2 linked regions of the Microbulbifer sp. GL-2 genome follow. The protein of the gene in region 2 binds, or shares a complex with, the protein of the main gene of each other region. Links are inferred from orthologs where the notes say so. Each region holds a gene or a part of one and is shown on either strand. Other genes may lie near its edges.

Region 1 (5,168 bases), 2.1 Mb from region 2 along the record:
GAACCTCAATACCCCTCTTTGAATTGTCCACCCAGCGGGTATTCTGGCCGGGATAGCCTTCATAGGTGGCCTGGCTGGGGAAGCTCTCCATTATCCAGCGGTAGCGCAGATCCTGCAGCGCTATCAATTGCTCCGAAGCACTCTCTGTGGGGATAGCCTTGAAGGCCTTCCTGAAAACTTTCTGGTCCATGGCGGTAGCACTCAAGCTGGCGAGTAGACCAATAGAAGTAACAAGGGCTTTTTTGAAAAATGACATCTTCCCCCCAAATCGAAGCGGAAATTGATAGGTAAAGGGCTCGGAAAAAGCCCCAGCAATGCCCCGTGTCCGGATCGAGTGGGGCACGCTGTTGTTGGTGGCGGTCCAGTGGCTCCCTGAGTTACTGGACCGGCCCGTTTAATTGGCCGCTGCAGTGCGACCCTCGAAATTATGTGGGTTTAGCAGCTGCATGCGGCGGTGTATCTGCTCTTCAATACCGGCGGCATCAAGGCCGATCCCTGCGAGCAGATCCTTGTGTTTGCCGTGCTCAATAATCTGGTCAGGCAGGCCTAACTGCAATACAGGCATGGTCCTGGCCGTAGCGTTGAGATACTCCAGTACTGCACTGCCGGCACCGCCGGCGATGGTGTTCTCTTCAAGAGTCACCAGTAGCTGGTGGCTATCGGCCAGTTCATCAATTAATGCTTCGTCCAATGGTTTTACCCAGCGCATATCCGCTACGGTGGCACCGAGGCGCTCAGCTGCGGCCATGGCTGGAGCGAGCATGGTGCCAAAATTCAAAATTGCTACGCTGCTACCCTCGCGTAGTAAGCGGCCCTTGCCGATGGGGAGTTCACGCATTTCTTCTTCGGTCGCGGTGCCCAGGCCGGTACCTCGTGGGTAACGCACAGCCGCGGGACCATTGTGTCGGTAGGCGGTATACAGCAGCTGGCGGCACTCGTTCTCGTCGCTGGGCGCGGCAATAGCGAGGTAGGGAAGGCAGCGCATAAAGGTCAGGTCGAAGCTGCCTGCGTGTGTCGGGCCGTCTTCGCCCACGAGGCCGGCGCGGTCAATGGCGAAGGTGACATCCAGGTTTTGGATGGCAACATCGTGCACCATTTGATCGTAACCACGCTGCAGGAAGGTGGAGTAAATAGCCACTACAGGCTTTTGTCCCTCGCAGGCGAGGCCTGCGGCCAGGGTCACGGCGTGCTGCTCGGCAATGGCTACATCGTGGAAGCGCTCCGGGAAGCGTTTGGAAAACTCCACCATACCTGAGCCCTCGCACATGGCGGGAGTGATGCCGATCAGTCGTTCGTCCCGAGCCGCGGTGTCGCACAGCCACTGGCCAAAGATATCCTGGTATTTGGGCAGCTTCTTCCTGCCCGGTACCGCAACCTGGACTTTGCTCTCGGGCTCCAGTTTATTTAGCGCGTGGTAGCCCACCGGATCGGCCTCTGCTGGGCCAAAGCCCTTGCCCTTGGTGGTGGCGATATGCAGTAACTGGGGACCGGGCTGGCTGCGCAGGTTGCGCAGAGTGTGCACCAGGTCGTGCATGTTGTGGCCGTCCAGCGGCCCCACATAATTGAAGCCCAGCTCCTCAAACAGGGTGCCGGGGGTGATCATGCCTTTGACATGTTCTTCAGTGCGTCGTGCCAGCTGCCAGGCTTTGGGAATCGCTGACAGTATCTTGCGGCTGCCCTCGCGCATATTAAGGTAGGTTTTACTGGCCAGGATTTTGGCGAAATAAGTGGCCAGGCCGCCGACATTTTTGGAGATCGACATACTGTTGTCATTGAGAACAACCAACATATCCCGACCGGTATGAGCTGCGTGATTGAGCGCTTCAAAAGCCATGCCTGCGGTCATGGCTCCGTCGCCGATAACCGCGACTACTTTACGTTCATCAGGAGAGCCCAATGCCATCCCCAGGGCGGCGCCGATGGATGTGCTCGAATGGCCCACCCCAAAGGTGTCATACGGGCTCTCACTGCGCTTGGGAAAGCCGGACAGGCCGCCTTGCTGGCGCATGGTCAGCATCTGCTCGCGGCGACCGGTTAGGATCTTATGAGGGTAGGTTTGGTGGCCCACATCCCACACCAAGCGATCTTCCGGAGTATTGTAGATGTAGTGCAGGGCGATGGTCAGTTCCACCACACCTAGGCCAGCGCCGAAATGACCGCCGCTCTGGCCGACACAGTACAACAGGTACTCGCGCAGCTGGCTGGCAAGTTCGGGCAATTGGCGTTCATCGAGGGTGCGCAGTTGGGCCGGCTCGTCGATGGAGTCGAGCAGCGGCGTATGCGGACGTGTGCGTGGAATTTCTTCGAGCATCAATCGTATCAATGGCTACAGATAATGATAGTGAGGGGGATTGTATGCCCGTGACGGGCATAATGCATCCCAAAGGCGGGACAGTTGCCTCGATTCAGTGACTGCGCTGGACGATATAATCAGCCAGCTGTCGCAGCAACAAGGTGTCACCTGGCAGAGTGGCTAGGGCATCTAACGCCTGTTTGTGCAGGCCCCGCAGCTTTTCCCGTGCGCCGTCAACGCCCAGGAGGGAGACATAAGTGGGCTTGTTCAATAGGGCATCTGCACCCTGGGTCTTGCCCAATACTTCTGTATCCGCAGTGATGTCGAGGATATCGTCTTGAACCTGGAAGGCGAGGCCAATGGCCTGGGCATAGTGAGTCGTTGCCTGTAATTCAGCAATGCCGGCGCCGCCGAGCAGAGCGCCCATTCGCGCGCTGGCGCAGATCAAGGCGCCGGTCTTCAGCCGGTGCATGGGCTCAAGTTGCTCCAGGGTGAGCGTTTTATCCACAGAGCTCAGGTCGATAGCCTGGCCTGAGACCATACCCCGGCTACCAGATGCTGCGGCTAATTCCTGTAAAAGCTGTAACTTGAGCGAAAGCTCGGTTTGGTCGGCCAGCAGCAGTTCAAACGCTAGAGTCTGTAGTGCATCGCCGGCGAGAATAGCGGTGGCTTCATCGAAGGCGATATGACAAGTGGGACGCCCCCGGCGCAGGGCATCGTCATCCATCGCCGGCAGGTCGTCGTGGACCAGGGAATAGGCATGGATGCATTCCAGGGCTGCTGCGGTTGCATCACACTTGGCCAGATCAAAATCGACACCATGGAAGACTTGGGCGCAGGCATATACCAGTGCTGGGCGAAGGCGCTTACCCGGCCCCAGTGCGGCATAGCGCATGGCCTCAAAGAGTTTTTCCGCACTGGGAACAGGGTGCTCAAGAGCTTTCCGGATTCGAGCCTCAACCCGTGTGGCTGAATCTTGCAGAAAGGTCCGCAGCGCAGGGGAAGGGGTTGTGCTACTCACTCAGGTATCGCCTGCAGAGTCGTCGGCGTCGAACGGTAACTCGCGAATGTTGCCGCTCTCTTCCATCAGCAGTTTGACCTTCTGCTCGGCACTAGCCAGTTTTTTCTGGCATTCACGGGTGAGTTTTACTCCGCGCTCAAAGTCTGCCAGGGCTTCTTCGAGAGGCAGGTCTCCCGCCTCCAGACGTTCTACCAGTTCTTCCAGGGCCTGCAGGCTCTCTTCAAAAGTTGCCGATTTTTTCTTTGCCGCCATAGCATCGCCTCATAATTGCGGGGCAACCTTAGCCGCTGGCGCGGCAAGGGTCAATTAGAGGGGACTGATTCCTCCCCCTAAGGTTACCTGAGGGCCTCAAGAGATAGCAGGTAATGGGCCAGGGCCTTTTTCTGCTGATCGCTAAAGTCGTATTTCGGCATAGGAGGTGTTGGCGCATCGAAGTAGTTTGCCAGAGAATCCAGAGAGTATTTTTTGTTCAGGTCTCTTAAGGGCACCTGCTGCTGATGGCAGTGGGCACAATCGTGACTCTGGTAGAGTGTTTTCCCCTCCCGAACGGCGTCGGAATCTATGGCCGGTGGCTTTTTTTCAACGTTATTGGCGACCCTGGTTGGGAGGACAGTCGGAGTGCTTGGCACATTGCTGGGAGATAGTTGATATATCGCACCTGCATAGTCGTCTGAGATATAAATTTTTCCCTGGTTGTCTTCGGCTATAGCGACGGGTCGGCCGGAAACCTCGGTGCGGTCTTCACTGAGGAAGCCCCATAGGAAGTCCCTTTCGGAGATATTTCCGCTTTCATCCCAGTGTAGGGAAACTACTTTGTAGCCATCCTTAACGCTGCGATTCCATGAACCATGCAGGGCTACCAGGGCTGCCCCGCGGTAGTTTTTAAGCTGCTCCGGGCTGCGTAGAAAACGAATGCCCAGTGGTGCATTGTGTGCGGCGAACTCGTGGACTGGTGCCACTGAAGCCGCGATCATCTCTTTTACCGTTGGGTTCTCATCGTCAATAAAATCGGGATCGGGCACTCTGTCGCCATAGGCGTAGGGCCAGCCATAGAAATTATCTGGCCGGATCAGGTTGAGTTCATCTGGAGGAAGGTTGTCGCCGAGCCAGTCTCGCCCATTGTCTGTGGCATAGAGTCCGCCATCTTTTGGAGACCAGTCGAAGCCAACGCTGTTACGCAGGCCTGTGGCAAGAATCTTAAAGTTACTGCCATCGGGACGCATACGCATGATCGTGGCCCGTCGCGGGTCTTTCTCGATACAGACATTGCAGCTGGAGCCACTGCTCAGATAAAGCCAGCCATCGGGACCCATCTCGATGGTTTTTGTCCAGTGGCCACTGTCCTCCAAATTTTCGAGAATTCTCTGGTAACTTCCAGCCAGGCGGCCATCGGAATGATCGAGGGGTACACGACCGACAGCGTTACCCTCTGCGATATAGAGCCAATTCTCATGCAGCGCGAGGCCATGGGGGCGGTTTAGGTTGTCAATCAATACACGCTGATTATCCGCTTGCCCATCCCCATTACGATCGGGAGATAAGAGGGATATCTGCCCTTTCTTTGGCTGGGATACGAGAATATCGCCAGAACGGGTGATTGCGAGCCATCGCGCGCCGGGGACATTTTCTGCAAAAAGCTGGAGCCGGTAACCCTGAGCGGCTTTTATCCCACTCATCACCTGTTGCTCGGTTGTTTTTACTCCTCCAAAAAGCTGGCGCCAGGGAACACTCACTCCCGATGCAACCGCCGATAAGGCGCCTGAAACCACGGCGACCAAGATAAGCAAAAAAATTAGCGTATATTTCAACAGTATCTTCCCTAATTAGATTGAACTTGAAATAAAGGTGTTTATA
Region 2 (7,440 bases):
TACCGGTGGTGCCGTGGTAATCAAAACCGCGCGCCCTACAGAAGAGTTTTCATCCCGGGTCAAGGCCTCAGTAACAGACAATCTGGATACCGTAACGGCGGGCTCTATCAATGGGGCTATCGCAGACTCAGTAAACGGGCGCCTAACGGTTTATTACAATGATGACCGGGGTTGGTTCGAGAATGTGGCAACTGGCAATGATAACGCCGGAGCTTCCGACAGTTGGTTTATTCGTCCAAGCTTTAGTATCCAGCTCAATGAAACAGCCGAACTGTTGGTGCGCATGGAGCATGGCCGTATGGATTCTGACGGTGCGGTAGCCCAGAATCGCGGTTATGAGTCGACCATGGTTCAGACCCAAGACGGCCAACAGCCGGCTCCAAGTGCAACAGTACTAGCTGCTCTATTAGGTATTGATGATTGGGATAATGGTAAGGGCTCGTTTGAAGTAGCACAGGATGAGGAGGGCTACCAGAAGGATGAGTGGAGCCAGATTATTACCGAGTTTAATAAGGATGTCGCCTTCGGTGATGGCACCATCACCAATATCCTGGCCTGGCGTGAGTATGAGGCTCGGGGTATGGGGGATATCGATTCCCTGCCGATTATAGGTTTTCATGCTGACTCCAGCGTGGAGCAGAGCCAGCTCAGCAATGAGTTGCGCTATGCCGGCCGTTTTGGCCGCACAGCTCTGACCACTGGAGTTTACTGGTTCAGCCAGGATGTTACCTACCTGGAAAATCGCCTTTTGCAATTGGGCGAAATAGACTGGACTGGTGGAGGCACCCAAGATCACAGTACCTACGGTGTCTTTGCCCAGGCGGATATTGACCTGAATGAATCCTGGGTGCTGACTCTAGGTGGGCGTTATTCCAGCGAAGAAAAAGATGCCAAAATTGCCTCAATCCCCCTGAATTTCTGTTCGCTGGATGGATGTGCAGCCTACGACTTTGAGGACAGCGAGAGCTGGAATGCCTTTACGCCAAAGGTTGGATTACAGTGGACTGTATCTGAAGATACCCAGCTGTACACCTTCTGGACCAAGGGCTTCCGCAGTGGTGGTTACAATTTCCGTAACGCAGGCATTAATCCAAGTACCCGTAAGCCCTATACACCACAGGTAACCGATCAGGAAGAACAAAGCAGCTTTGAAATTGGTGCCAAGGTAGATTGGTTAGATGGGCGCCTACGCACCAATATGGCGATATTCCACAACACGATTGACGATATGCAGCGGGAGGAAAATCTTCCTGATGCGGTCACTGGTGTTGCCCAGATTATCCGCAATACTGCCGATGCTACTATTCGTGGAGCTGAGTTGGAGGCAATGGCAGCTTTAACTGAGAACCTGCTGTTTACCTTTAACGTCGGCTACGTGGATGGCGACTATGACAAGGTTTTGGGTGACCTCAATGGTGATGGCGTAGTAAATGATGTAGATCTGGGCCTGGAAATTCCCCGCCTGGCTCCATGGACATATGGCGTTGGCTTTATCCATGATCTGCAACTAGGCGGCTTTGGCAGTTTGACCTCCCGCGTAAACTTTAATCATCGGGATGCGGCGCCTTATACCGATGATAATCGAGGAATGCTGTCCGAAGTCGATATGCTGGACTTCAGTATTGGCTATACGCCGGATAGTGGCAGTTTCACTGTCTCCATGTTCGGTAAGAATATGCTGAATGAGGTTACAGAGGGTAACAACACCCAACTGCCTCCAACTCTGGGAGGAATTGGTGCGAGCTTTACTCCGCTCAATAAAGGACGTGTTATGGGGGTTGAAGTTCTCTATGAGTTCTAGGTTGCCATAGCTCCCCATAGTACTGTCCCTTTCGGGGAAAGGTATGATTCGCTAAATTGGCTGCTAGCGGCGGGGTCGTTTTTCGAGAAGTTCTATTGTTCTTCTCGGTAAACTTCCTGGCCGCTTTTGGTTTTACAGCCTATAAACTTGTCCAGCCCTCATCTGTGATAACAGTACTTCAGTACTGGTACCTTGATAGTTCCTCATAATGCCCCATTAATTTACCTTGAATAGCTCTCGGGCAAACCCAAAAAAGAACAGTTTTGAAGGAGTGGATAATGCGTGCAATTGATCTGCCGGAATATGGTGGCCCGGAAAAGTTGCAGGTGGCCGACCTGCCCCAGCCTGAACCAGCTGCGGATGAAGTGCTGATTCGAGTGTCTGCTGCCGGTGTGAACCGGCCCGATATTGTACAGCGCAATGGTCACTACCCAGCACCGCCAGGTGCCTCGCCAATCCTGGGGCTCGAAGTGGCGGGAGAGGTAGTTGCAGTTGGGAAAGAGGTAAAGCGGTGGGCGTTGGGAGATAAAGTTTGCGCCCTGACTAATGGTGGTGGTTATGCTGAATTCGTGGTGGCGCCAGAGGGGCAGTGCCTGCCTATCCCGGGCGGATTAACAGAGGTTGAGGCTGCGGCCCTGCCAGAGACCTTTTTTACTGTCTGGAGCAATGTGTTCGACCGGGCCAGGTTGCAGAGCGGAGAAATCTTACTGGTGCACGGGGGTTCTTCCGGGATTGGCACTACGGCCATTCAGCTGGCTCATCATTTGGGTGCCCGGGTTTTTGCCACTGCGGGATCGGCAGAAAAATGCGGGGCCTGTGAGAAACTGGGTGCTGAGCGGGCAATTAATTATCGTGAAGACGATTTTGTAGCGGTGGTACGCGAGGCTACCGAGGATCACGGTGCCGATGTAATCCTGGATATGGTCGGGGGAGAATACATAGAGCGTAATATTCGCGTGGCCGCTTACGATGGTCGAATCGTCAATATTGCCTACCTTCAAGGCTCCAGTGTTGAGATCAATATGCTACCGGTAATGCTCAAGCGCCTGACTCTGGCCGGCTCCACACTGAGGGCCCGTTCTGCAAAAGTGAAAGCGGATATTGCCTCTTCACTGGAATCCAAAGTCTGGCCGTTGATTGAAGCGGGAAAAGTACGTCCGCAAATTGCGGCTCAGTTCTCCCTTGAGCAGGTTGCTGACGCGCATCGTTTACTGGAGTCTGGCAAGATAATCGGTAAAGTCATTTTAAAAATTTAGAACACCCCTTTTAATGATTATTCTCTCCACTGTTCAGCGCGATGGAGGAGGGGATACCTGCACTATCATTCCCCTCGGTGTATTTTCTGGCGAGCAAAATCTTTCGGGTATTTGATGTTGTGATGGTTGCATGGATACATCGTCGCTCATCATCTCAACATAAGCCTTGTAAAGGTTGCTGATATTACGTACATATTGCACCGGCTCTGAGCCGCGCACATAGCCGTATCGTGCCCGCTTGAAGTACTGGGGCTGAGCCAGTTTAAGCATCGCTACTTCGACATTATCGAACCAGATATTTGGGTCCAGCCCCAATTGTTTGGCGAGACGCTGGGCATCCAGTAAGTGTCCATAACCGGCATTATAAGAGGCCAGGGTAAACCAGAGTTTATTTACTGTGGGCAGTGCCGGGTCAAATCTGTCTCTGACCCAATCCATATATTTTACGCCCGCTTTAATACCACGCTCAGGTTCAAATAGTGGTGGAGGGAATCCCATTTCCTCCGCGGTAGCCGGCATAACCTGCATCAGGCCCTGGGCGCCCACCGGGGAAACTGCTTTAGGGTTAAAGTTACTCTCCTGCCACATCTGCGCGACGATCATGCGCCAGTCAAAATCGTATTTAAAAGAGGATTCCTTGACCAGGTCATCGTAAGGAGACAGGTTTTCTCCAGGAATAACCCGTGTGCTAACTCTTTGCATGAAGCGCTTATTGGGTTCGAAGTATGCAGCGTATTGTTTCTTATACTTGTCAGTTTTTCGGTAGCTCACCAAAAACTTGTTAAGGTTTTGCAGTAAATGCCAATTCTTACGAAGAACCAGCCAGCCCTCTGGAGTTGGGTCGCCGAGCACTGCACCTAGTACCAGGTTGGGTTGCACTGAGGCTTCAATTTTTGCCCGTCCCGAGTGGGAAATAGTGGCATCCACCAAACCTTCGGCAATCATTGAGAATATCTGCGACTGAGAAATATCCGGTGGCGCTACCCGGACCTCTACGTCTATGCCGGCACTCTGCAGGGTTTTAGCCGTTTCAATAAATGAGGAGTAGGCGCGCAAGGTTAATTTACGCCCATTCAAATCCTGGATTTGTTTAATGGGTGGGCTGTCTTTGCCGCTCACTACTTGCTCGGTTGATTCGACCACAGGCTTTGTAAACACCATCCCCTCTTTTTCCACGGCTGATGTGATATTCAGCTCCGCTCCGGCGAAGTCACCGCGACCGGCCCTGAGCCAGTCTGCCAGGCTTTCTTCATAAGGCACCACGATAACTTGCAGTTGGAGCCTGTGTTTGTCTGCAAAAGCCTTGGCCAGGTCGTAATCAAAGCCCATTAACAGCCCCTTCCACAGGAAATAAGTGGTGGGGCCGTTGTAGGTTAGCAGGCGGATTACCCCGGACTTTTTAATTCCCTTCCAATCGGTAATACGCTCCTCCTGTGCCTTCACTAAATTTCGGGTTAGAAAATTGTCAACTGTGGATTGCAGGCGCCTGGAGGTTTTACGCATTCCCCAGGCAATGTTCTGCGATTCGCTGACATAAGCACCAAGGCGTAAGTCATCGCGGTAATCGCGTAGATATTCCGCGGAGAAATCCTCGAGAATTGCTACCCGATTATTTTCCCGGTTTATCATGTCAATGAGCCCGTCGCGGTTGCCGTGGATTTTAAATTCCCTCACTGCCAGGTTCGCATCTGGGTACTCCGAAATTAACTGTTGTGCGGTTTCCATATTGGCAGAGCCCTGAGGCACGATCAGTTCAACGTTTTTGAGTTTACCTGGATCGCTAATATCCGGACCGGAGGGTCCGGTAACCAGTTGCTGGCGGGATTGGCGAACGGGTACGCTAAAGTCAATTTCCTCTTCGCGCGCCTCGGTCACAGTCAGGTTGTAAGCAATTACATCGGCCTCACCGGCGATGAGCATTTTGATGGCATCATCGGGGCTTTCCGCCTTGATCCACTTTGCCTCCAGTCTCAGTTTGTCGGCCAGTTTATTTGCCAGCTCAAAATGGCGCAGACTTACCACCCCACCGCGGGGCAGCATATTTTCTGCAGCGCCGGTCAGGTTAACAAAGCGGATGGTGCCGCGTTTTTTAATTTCGCGCAGGTCACCGGTTTCGATGTAGTTGACCTGTTGCTCTTTAGCCGGAGTGATAGGGGAAGTGGTTTCTTGTGGCGTTAGGTTTTCTATGGCCGCAGAGGCGCCGCCCGGACCTGTAAGCCCGCCTTCCTTACCTTCTTTGCTACAGGCTGCAATAGCCAGTAACAGTACTGATAGGAAAATTACAGCCCAACGGATAGGGCTGATTGCACTGTAACCAGATCCCATAGATCGCTCCATAAGCTCTCTACAGGATGATTATAGTGTCGTGCCCAAGCCCCTAATCTGTGGCGGATTTTAGTCCTCGATATTTTCTACTCTTGCGGAAAAATTCCCGCGGGCCAGCTTGATATTGACCTTTTGGTCTGTTGACAGGTTGCTGCTGTCTTTGATGGCTTTGCCCTCAGTATCCATGGCGATGGCGTAGCCACGCTGTAGAACCGCCAGTGGGCTCACATTGTGGAGCAGTTTTGCCAAGTGGCTGAGTTTGTCGCTGCTGTGCTTCAAACGCAATTCTGTGGAACGCTGAAGGCCGGCCGCCGCCTGCTGTAAATGCTCGCGCTTTTCTTTGATACGCCGATGAGGTTGGCAGTGGGCTAATGCCCGATGTGCTGCTGTCAGTTGAGCGCGGCGCTGTTGGATTTGCAGTTGCCCTGCTGCAAATAGACGCATCTCGAGGTGATCCAGTTGCTGGGCGCGGTTCTGTAATTGTTCGCGGGGATGGCGAAGGCGATTGCGCCTTAACATGACCTGCTGCTGCAGGTGACGCATCTGGTGCTGTAGCGCCCGATATAACCGAATACTGTTGTTTTCGAGCTCCTTAAATAACTCAGCGGCATTGGCGCTGGCGATCTCCGCTGCTGCCGAAGGGGTGGGCGCACGGACATCGGCGACGAAGTCTGAGACTGTGGTGTCGGTTTCGTGACCCACGGCGGAAATTGTGGGGATGGGGCAGGCTGCCAGTGCCCGTGCTACAACTTCCTCGTTGAATGGCCACAGATCCTCCAATGAGCCGCCACCTCGCCCCACAATTAACAAGTCGTGGCGGCCGCTGTGACCGGCTTTTTTAATGGCTGAGGCTATTTGCTGTGCGGCTCCCTGGCCCTGCACGGCCACCGGCCACAAACCGATTTCCGCAGCCGGGTGGCGACGGCCCAGAACATGAATCATGTCGCGGATGGCGGCGCCGGTTGGTGAGGTGATGATGCCGATATTGGAGGGCAGATATGGCAGGTTGCGCTTGCGTGCAGTGTCGAATAACCCCTCGTCCTGCAATTTTGCCTTGAGCTGTTCCAGCTGCCGCATCAAGGCACCAAAGCCGGCTTCTTCCATATGTTCGACGATCAGCTGGAATTCTCCGCGGCCCTCATAAAGGCTTACTCGCGCACGGATTAACACCTCACGGCCATTTTGCGGCTGAAAGCTCACACTGCGGTTGCGGCCGCGGAACATGGCACAACGTACCTGGGCGCGAGCGTCTTTTAGGCTGAAATACCAGTGCCCGGAACTGGGGACTGTGAAATTTGAAATTTCCCCACTGATCCATAACAGGGGCACATTGCTCTCCAGCAGGTGCTTTACCTCCCGGTTCAGGTCGCTTACCGATAGAACACTGCGTTTCTGATTCGGGACTGGGGAGCTGGATTGCATCTGGGCCTCACAGGAAAAAACTGGCGGAGCAATATTGCAGTATCCGCCATACAGGTAAAGTGCTTTACTCGATAAATCCACCTTTCAGCGAATTGGCAATTGCGCTTTGGGCGCTGAGAGGTATAATCGCGCCGATACCCAATCCCGCCTATTCGAGGTTTGAGTGTCAATAATGTCTGAATCCAATCTGCGCATAGCGCGCGAAGCCCTCACTTTCGACGACGTCCTACTTGTGCCCGGTTATTCCGAGGTGACTGCCAAGGATGTCAGTTTGAAAACCCAGCTGTCCCGAAACATCACCCTGAATATTCCTATTGTGTCTGCTGCTATGGATACAGTGACGGAAGCGCGCCTGGCTATTGCCCTGGCTCAGGAAGGTGGTATCGGTATCATCCATAAAAGCATGTCTATCGAGGAGCAGGCGCTCGCGGTACGTGCGGTAAAAAAATTCGAAGCCGGTGTGGTAAAGGACCCAATTACTATTGAGTCTGATGCCACAGTGCGCGAGCTGATTGCTCTTACTACTCACCACAATATCTCCGGTGTTCCGGTGATGGATAGGGGTAACCTGGTCGGTATCGTTACCAGCCGCGACGTGCGCTTCCTCACTGACCTGGACGTGAGCGTGGCCAGTAT

Evidence for each region. Proteins that work in one complex are often made in the same cells at the same time.
Region 1: the proteins of xseA (region 2) and GL2_RS09635 are in contact, whole or in part, in a cryo-EM structure (PDB 8TXR), measured with the Escherichia coli proteins. The link is inferred for Microbulbifer sp. GL-2 from one-to-one orthologs.

The regions. Positions count from the first base shown.
Region 1 is NZ_AP019807.1:2,213,410-2,218,577, forward strand. The notes cover bases 1,941-4,832. They hold GL2_RS09635 (exodeoxyribonuclease VII small subunit), read right to left. Parts: upstream 3,567-4,832; coding sequence 3,315-3,566; downstream 1,941-3,314. Other genes in these bases: dxs (1-deoxy-D-xylulose-5-phosphate synthase), read right to left, coding at 1,941-2,311; GL2_RS09630 (polyprenyl synthetase family protein), read right to left, coding at 2,406-3,314; GL2_RS09640 (PQQ-dependent sugar dehydrogenase), read right to left, coding at 3,650-4,832. In the rest of the region: GL2_RS09620 (DUF885 family protein), read right to left, coding at 1-256; more of dxs, read right to left, coding at 395-1,940; more of GL2_RS09640, read right to left, coding at 4,833-5,122. UniProt on the Escherichia coli protein: Bidirectionally degrades single-stranded DNA into large acid-insoluble oligonucleotides, which are then degraded further into small acid-soluble oligonucleotides.
Region 2 is NZ_AP019807.1:137,233-144,672, reverse strand. What follows is about bases 4,629-7,440. They hold xseA (exodeoxyribonuclease VII large subunit), read right to left. Parts: upstream 6,805-7,440; coding sequence 5,452-6,804; downstream 4,629-5,451. Other genes in these bases: guaB (IMP dehydrogenase), read left to right, coding at 6,977-7,440; GL2_RS00640 (transporter substrate-binding domain-containing protein), read right to left, coding at 4,629-5,394. In the rest of the region: GL2_RS00650 (TonB-dependent receptor), read left to right, coding at 1-1,801; GL2_RS00645 (NAD(P)H-quinone oxidoreductase), read left to right, coding at 2,080-3,057; more of GL2_RS00640, read right to left, coding at 3,091-4,628. UniProt on the Escherichia coli protein: Bidirectionally degrades single-stranded DNA into large acid-insoluble oligonucleotides, which are then degraded further into small acid-soluble oligonucleotides.